2 linked regions of the Serinibacter salmoneus genome follow. The protein of the gene in region 1 interacts with the protein of each later gene in a pairwise test. Links are inferred from orthologs where the notes say so. Each region holds a gene or a part of one and is shown on either strand. Other genes may lie near its edges. The genes, in order: ATL40_RS09410 and ATL40_RS06830.

Region 1 (4,637 bases):
CGCGGAGTCGCGGGAGCGGATCTTCGAGCGTTTCGAGCGCGGCACCGCGCCGACCCTGCCGGCGGGATCGGGCGGCACGGGGCTCGGGCTCGCGATCGCCCGGTGGGCGACCGGCCTGCACGGGGGCACCCTGCGCGCCGTCGCCCCTCCGGCCGGCACCACCGGTGCGGTGCTGCGGCTACGGCTGCCCATCGAGGGACCGACGCCGGGCGGGCGGGCCGCGGCCGCCGCGCGATAGGGCGGGCCGGAGGCCAGCGGACCGACTCCTGACCATGGCATGTGGGAGATTTGCCATGCCGTGGCGCACGCTTGCCCAACCCGCGACATCGACCCTGGTCATGGCGAGATTCGGGGTGCGAAACAGGTCGAATTCGCACCGCTGGACCCCGCCGAGGCCCTAGGCTTGAGGATGCTCTAGGCAGACGACGGCGATGGAGTTGACGAGCGTGAGCACGGAATCAGGGGCGGCATCCCACACCGAGGCACTCGGGGCCAACGATTGGCTCATCGAGGAGCAGCGCGAGGCATGGAAGGCGGACCCGACCTCGGTGACGCCGCAGTGGCGCGCATTCTTCGAGGGCGACACCAGCGCGGGCACGAACGGTCGCGCGGCGACCTCGTCGGCCGGCACGCAGGCGGAGCGCCCGTCCGAGCCGGGCGGGGGCGCCACCACACCGCCCGCTCCCGCACCCAAGAAGGCCGCCGAGCCGACCAGGAAGACGGCTCCCGCGACCGACGCCTCGCCGCACACCGACCCGCGCCAGCAGGTCACCGACCCCCAGACACGTCCCGACCTGCCGCCTGCCGTGCCGCAGCCGGCGACGGCGGACTACGCCCGTTCCACCACGCAGCAGCGCTCCACCTCCGGCCAGGAATCGGGCGTGCAGAAGTTGCGCGGCCCCGCCGCGCGCGTGGTCACGAACATGGAGTCCTCGCTGGCCGTGCCGACCGCGACCAGTGTGCGGGCCATCCCGGCCAAGCTCCTGGTCGACAACCGCATCGTCATCAACAACCACCTGCGCCGCACCCGTGGCGGCAAGGTCTCCTTCACCCACCTCATCGGTTTCGCCCTCGTCGAGGCGCTCGCGGACATGCCCGCGATGAACGCCGGGTACCGCGAGGTGGACGGTAAGCCCGCCATCGAGCGACCCGAGCACGTCAACCTCGGCCTCGCGATCGACCTCGCGAAGCCGGACGGCACCCGCCAGCTCCTGGTCCCGGCGATCAAGTCGGCCGAGAGCATGGACTTCGCGCAGTTCTGGTCCGCCTACGAGCAGATCGTGAAGAAGGCCCGCGGCAACAAGTTGACCGCGGACGACTTCGCCGGGATCACGATCTCGCTGACCAACCCGGGCACGATCGGCACCGTGCACTCGGTGCCGCGGCTCATGCAGGGCCAGGGCACGATCGTGGGCGTCGGCGCCATGGAGTACCCCGCCGAGTTCCAGGGGGCCTCCCCGGAGACCCTGGCGAACCTCGGCATCTCCAAGATCCTCACGCTGACCTCCACCTACGACCACCGGATCATCCAGGGCGCGCAGAGCGGCGACTTCCTGCGCATCATCCACACCAAGCTGCTCGGCGAGGACGGTTTCTACGACCGGGTGTTCGCGGCGCTGCGGGTGCCCTACGAGCCGGTGCGCTGGGGCACGGACATCGTGGAGGACCCCACCACGGCCCTCGGCAAGGCGGCGCGCGTCGCCGAGCTCATCCACGCCTACCGCAGCCGTGGTCACCTCATGGCGGACATCGACCCGCTGGCCTACCGCCAGCGCCGACACCCCGACCTCGACGTCGCGACGCACTCCCTGTCCCTGTGGGACCTCGACCGCACCTTCCCCACCGGCGGATTCGCCGGGACCGCGCAGGCGAAGCTGCGCGACGTGCTCTCGGTGCTGCGGGATGCCTACTGCCGCACCATCGGGTCGGAGTTCATGCACCTGCACGATCCTGCGCAGCGGCGCTGGGTGCAGGAGCGGCTGGAGTCCGGCTGGGCCAAGCCCGACGCCGGCGTGATCCGACGGATCATCCACAAGCTCAACCAGGCCGAGGCCTTCGAGACCTTCCTGCAGACCAAGTTCGTCGGGCAGAAGCGCTTCAGCCTCGAGGGCGGGGAGTCCCTCATCCCGCTCCTGGACGTGCTTCTGGGCGCCGCCGCCGACCACGGCCTGGAGGGTGTGGGCATCGGGATGGCGCACCGCGGGCGCCTGAACGTGCTCGCGAACATCGCCGGGAAGTCCTACGGGCAGATCTTCAACGAGTTCGAGGGCAACGTCGACCCGAAGACGGTGCAGGGCAGCGGCGACGTGAAGTACCACCTCGGCACCGTGGGCACCTACACCGCTCCCAGCGGCTCGACCGCGCAGGTCTACCTCGCCGCCAACCCCTCCCACCTGGAGGCGGTGGACGGCGTGCTGGAGGGCGTGGTCCGCGCCAAGCAGGACCGCATCGACCTCGGGGGTGACGGCTTCTCCTGGCTCCCGATCCTCGTGCACGGTGACTCCGCGTTCGCCGGCCAGGGCGTGGTGACCGAGACGCTCAACCTCTCCCAGCTGCGTGGGTACCGCACCGGCGGCACCGTGCACATCCTCATCAACAACCAGGTCGGGTTCACCACGGGGGCCTCCGCCTCCCGCTCCACCCTCTACCCCACCGACGTCGCCAAGGGTCTGCAGGTCCCGGTCTTCCACGTCAACGGGGACGACCCCGAGGCCGTGGCCCGCGTGGCCCAGCTCGCCTTCGAGTTCCGCGAGGAGTTCCACAAGGACGTCGTCATCGACATGGTCTGCTACCGCCGGCGCGGGCACAACGAGGGCGACGACCCCTCGATGACCCAGCCGGTGATGTACGGCCTCATCGAGGGCAAGCGCAGCGTCCGCACCCTGTACACCGAGTCCCTCATCGGCCGTGGCGACCTCTCGGCGGAGGAGGCCGAGCAGGCACTCGCGGACTACCAGGGTGAGCTCGAGCGCGCCTTCCGGGAGACGAAGGAGGGCGACCGCCGGGAGAACACCACCGACGGCGGACTCGAGGTCCCCGAATCCCAGCACGAGGACGCCGGCATCATGGTCGGCTGGTCCACCGCCGTGCCCGAGAGCGTGCTGCACCGCATCGGCGAGGCGCACCTCGCGCCGCCGGAGGGCTTCGAGGTCCACCCCAAGCTCGCCAAGTTGCTGGAGCGACGGGCCACCGCCTCCCGCGAGGGCGGCATCGACTGGGGCTTCGGCGAACTGCTCGCCTTCGGTTCCCTCGTGCTCGAGGGCACCCCGGTGCGCCTGGCCGGGCAGGACTCCCGCCGCGGCACGTTCGTGCAGCGTCACTCCGTGCTGCACGACTACCGCACCGGCGCCGAGTGGACGCCGCTGCAGTACCTCTCCGACGACCAGGCGAAGTTCTGGGTCTACGACTCCTCCCTGTCGGAGTTCGCCGCCCTCGGCTTCGAGTACGGCTACTCGGTGGAGCGCCCGGACGCCCTGGTGCTGTGGGAGGCGCAGTTCGGTGACTTCGTCAACGGTGCACAGACGATCGTGGACGAGTTCATCTCCTCCTCCGAGCAGAAGTGGGGCCAGCGTTCCTCGGTGGTCCTGCTCCTGCCGCACGGCTACGAGCACCAGGGTCCGGACCACTCCTCGGCCCGCATCGAGCGCTTCCTGCAACTGTGCGCCGAGCAGAACATGGTCGTTGCGCAGCCCTCGACCCCGGCGAACTACTTCCACCTGCTGCGCCGCCAGGCCTACGACCGCCCGCGCCGTCCGCTGGTGGTGTTCACGCCCAAGCAGTTGCTGCGGTTGCGTGCCGCGACCTCCCAGGTCGAGGACTTCACGACCGGCACGTTCCAGACCGCGATCGGTGACACCATCGATCCGGCACGCGTGGACCGGGTCCTGATGTGCTCCGGCCGGGTCTACTACGACCTCCTCGCGGCACGGACCAAGGGCGAGCACGGCGCGGACGACCGGACCGCGATCGTGCGACTGGAGCAGCTCTACCCGCTGGACTCCACCACGCTGCGCGCGGTGCTGGCGCCCTACGCCGGTGCCGAGCTGGTGTGGGTGCAGGACGAGCCCGCGAACCAGGGTGTGTGGCCGTACCTGGCCGGGATCACCTCCCGGTACATGGACGGGGTGCGGGTGCGTCGGGTCTCCCGGCCCTCCTCGGCCGCTCCCTCGACGGGTTCGGCGAAGGTGAGCCAGGCGGAGCAGCGCCAGCTCGTGATCGACGCGTTCGCGCGCTGACGTGAGCACCGGCTCGACCGATCGCGCGCGTGGGGCGCGCCGCCTGGTGATCCTCGGGGACGAACTGATCACGGGATTCGGCGACCCCCGCGCGCTCGGTTGGGTGGGGCGGCTGGCCGCCCGCACTCCCCCGTTGGAGGTTCTCACCACTGCTCTCGCGGTGCCCGGTGAGACCACGACGGACCTGGCCGCTCGGTGGGAGCGGGAGGCCGCCCTGCGGCAGGGTGGGGCGGGGACCTATCTCGTGCTCGCCCCCGGCGCTCACGACCTCGCCGCCGGCCTCTCGATGGCACGCAGCCGCTTGAACCTCGCCAACATGCTGGACGCGGCGACCAGCGCACACATCCCCGTGCTCGTCGTCGGCCCGCCCCCGCGCTCGGACCTCGACCCCGCGGGGCTGGC
Region 2 (3,137 bases), 540 kb from region 1 along the record:
TGACCGGCACCCTGCTCGTGGCCGGCCTCTCCCAGGTGCTGGTTCCGCTGCCGTTCACGCCGGTGCCGCTCTCGCTGGGCACCCTCGGCGCGCTCCTGGTGGGGGCCGCCCTCGGCCCGGCCCGCGCCGCCGCCTCGCTGGGGATCTACCTCGCGGCCGGCATCCTCGGCGTCGGGTGGTTCGCCGGTGGCGCGAGCGGCTGGGCGTTCGCCAGCTTCGGCTACCTCCTGGGGTTCCTCGCCGCCTCGGTCGTGGTGGGGGCCATGGCCCGCCGCGGCGCCGACCGCTCGGTGTGGCGCAGCATCGGGATCGGCCTCATCGGCGGGGCGATCGTCTACGCCTTCGGCGTCCCGTGGCTCATGGTCTTCACCGGCTCCAGCCTCGGTGAGGCCCTGGTGATGGGGGTGGCGCCGTTCGTCCTGGGCGACGCGATCAAGGCGGCGATCGTCGCGATCGTCCTCCCCAGCGCCTGGGCGCTTCTCGCGCGAACGCGCTGAGACAGTGCGCTGACTCACTCCTCCTCGGGCGTGCGCTGGGCCAATCCGGTTGCGGCGTCCGCCTACACTCGATCCACGTGATCACCACCCAGGGCCTAGAGATCCGCATCGGCGCCCGCACGCTGCTGTCCGGAGCCACACTGCGCATCGACAATGGCGACCGTGTGGGGCTGGTGGGGCGCAACGGGGCCGGGAAGACCACCCTGACCAAGATCCTCGCCGGTGAGGGCCAGGCCACCGACGGGATGGTCTCGCGTAGCGACGACGTCGGCTACCTCCCGCAGGACCCGCGCACCGGTGACCTCGAGGTGCTCGCGCGCGACCGGGTGCTCTCCGCCCGCGGCCTGGACGCCACCATGCGCAACATGCGCAAGGCCGAGGAGGCCATCGCCACCGAGACCGGCGCGGCGCGGGAGCGCGCCATGGACCGCTACAGCCGGTTGGAGTCGCAGTTCCTCGCCAAGGGGGGCTGGGCGGCGGAGGCGGAGGCCGCCCGCATCACCAGCAACCTGGGCCTGCCCACGCGCGTGCTCGAGCAGGAGTTGCGCACCCTCTCCGGTGGGCAGCGCCGTCGCGTGGAGCTGGCCCGCATCCTGTTCTCCGGGGCCAGCACGCTGCTGCTGGACGAGCCCACCAACCACCTGGATGCCGACTCCATCGTCTGGCTGCGTGACTACCTGCTGGCCTATCCCGGCGGGTTCGTGGTCATCAGCCACGACGTCGAGTTGCTGCGCGCCACCGTGAACACGGTCTTCCACCTCGATGCGAACCGCGCCCAGATCGACGTCTACAACATGGGCTGGGACCGCTACCTGCAGCAGCGCGAGACCGACGAGAAGCGGCGACGCCGGGAGCGGGCCAACGCGGAGAAGAAGGCCGCCACCCTCATGGCGCAGGCCGACAAGATGCGCGCCAAGGCCACCAAGGCTGTGGCCGCGCAGAACATGGCCCGCCGTGCCGAGCGGCTGCTGGCGGACCTGGAGGACGTGCGCGCCGTGGACAAGGTCGCGCACCTGCGCTTCCCCGACCCCGCGCCGTGCGGCCGCACCCCGCTGCGGGCCTCCGATCTCAGCAAGACCTACGGTTCCCAGGAGGTCTTCACCGGCGTGGACCTGGCGATCGACCGCGGGTCCCGCGTGGTGGTGCTGGGGCTCAACGGTGCCGGCAAGACCACCCTGCTGCGGATCCTCGGCGGTGTGGAGGAGCCGGATACCGGCCAGGTGGAACCCGGGCACGGCCTCAAGATCGGCTACTACGCCCAGGAGCACGAGACCCTGGACACCTCAGCCACCGTGGTGGAGAACCTGCGCCGCAACGCCCCGGACCTCACCGACACCCAGGTGCGCAGCGTGCTCGGCTCCTTCCTGTTCTCCGGGGAGGACGCCGACAAGCCCGCCGGCGTGCTCTCCGGCGGTGAGAAGACCCGGTTGGCTCTCGCGGTCCTCGTGGTCTCCAGCGCCAACGTGCTGCTGCTGGACGAGCCCACCAACAACCTCGACCCCGCCTCCCGGGCGGAGATCCTCGGGGCGCTGCGCACCTTCACCGGTGCCGTGGTGCTCGTGACGCACGACGAGGGCGCCGTGCAGGCGCTGGAGCCCGAGCGGGTGCTGCTGCTGCCCGACGGCGACGAGGACATGTGGAACGCGGACTACGCCGAACTGGTGTCGCTGGCCTGACGCCGCGCGGGCTCCCTCAGGCCGGCAGCGTGCTCCCGGGCGTCCAGGAGCGCGTCCTCTTCCTCCTCGAGCGAGGAGGCTCGGCGCCGTCGTGGGGTCGGGGTGCTCTCCTGCGCTCGGGACGGTCCTTCTTGTTCCGCGGCGTGCTCCGCGGCCTCCTCACGGCCCCGGCGCACGATGATGACCGCTGCCACCGGGATCGCGGCGGCGAAGAACCACCACTGGAACGCGTAGGACAGGTGCGAGCGCAGGCTCGTGCCCGGGTCGGGCAGGGTGCCCAGGGGAGCGGAGGCGGGCACGTCCTCGGCCATGCCGTAGGCGCTGGTGATCAGCGCGTCGGGGTCGACGGCGCCGCCGCCCGTGGACTGCGCCGCCGCGGCCTCGGGGGTCACCCGGAATACCTCACCAGCGGGGTTGGTGCGCTCGTCCTGCTCCTCCCGGGCGCGCAGCCGCACCACGATGCTCTGCTCGCCGTCCGGCACCGCGAGCGCACCCTCGGGCACGCTGCCGTCCTGCCGCCACCACCCGCGATCGACCAGCAGCACCCGGCCGTCCTGCGTCTCGAACAGCGCGAGCGCGTGGGAGGCGTTGGCCCCCTCCACGGGACGGTTGCGCAGTTGGACGCCGGAGTCCGGCACCCAGGAGCCGGTCAGGGTGACCGGGCGCCAGACGTCGTCGGGGTCGAGGTCGTCACCGGGCAGGAGGTCGGCCAGGGGCACCGGGTCCTGCTCGAGGTTGCTCACGATGAGGTTCACCTGCTCGGCGCGGGTGTGGTGTCGGTCCAGTTGCCACAGCCCCAGGCCCACGCAGACGGCGGAGGCGAGCAGCACCAGCAGCGCGCCCCCCAGCACGCGCCATACCCGGCGCCCGTCAGTCATCGCCGACCCGGCCCTCGCCGCGCATCTCGCTCAGCGGTACCACGGTCAGCGGGAAGTCCCGGGCGGCCAGGAAGTCGCGCAGGTGC

The links.
Region 2: the proteins of ATL40_RS09410 (region 1) and ATL40_RS06830 interact in binary tests that used the Escherichia coli proteins (3 or more experiments, as listed by UniProt). The link is inferred for Serinibacter salmoneus from one-to-one orthologs.

What each region holds. Positions count from the first base shown.
Region 1 is NZ_PDJD01000001.1:2,093,621-2,098,257, forward strand. What follows is about bases 104-4,435. They hold ATL40_RS09410 (multifunctional oxoglutarate decarboxylase/oxoglutarate dehydrogenase thiamine pyrophosphate-binding subunit/dihydrolipoyllysine-residue succinyltransferase subunit), read left to right. Parts: upstream 104-431; coding sequence 432-4,235; downstream 4,236-4,435. Other genes in these bases: ATL40_RS09405 (HAMP domain-containing sensor histidine kinase), read left to right, coding at 104-238; ATL40_RS09415 (GDSL-type esterase/lipase family protein), read left to right, coding at 4,237-4,435. Outside these bases: more of ATL40_RS09405, read left to right, coding at 1-103; more of ATL40_RS09415, read left to right, coding at 4,436-4,637. UniProt on the Escherichia coli protein: E1 component of the 2-oxoglutarate dehydrogenase (OGDH) complex which catalyzes the decarboxylation of 2-oxoglutarate, the first step in the conversion of 2-oxoglutarate to succinyl-CoA and CO(2).
Region 2 is NZ_PDJD01000001.1:1,551,062-1,554,198, reverse strand. What follows is about bases 42-2,873. They hold ATL40_RS06830 (ABC-F family ATP-binding cassette domain-containing protein), read left to right. Parts: upstream 42-574; coding sequence 575-2,173; downstream 2,174-2,873. Other genes in these bases: ATL40_RS06825 (SURF1 family protein), read right to left, coding at 2,146-2,873; ATL40_RS06835 (biotin transporter BioY), read left to right, coding at 42-497. Also shown: more of ATL40_RS06835, read left to right, coding at 1-41; more of ATL40_RS06825, read right to left, coding at 2,874-3,051; ATL40_RS06820 (hypothetical protein), read right to left, coding at 3,044-3,137. UniProt on the Escherichia coli protein: Genetic data indicate it may be involved in ribosome assembly or function.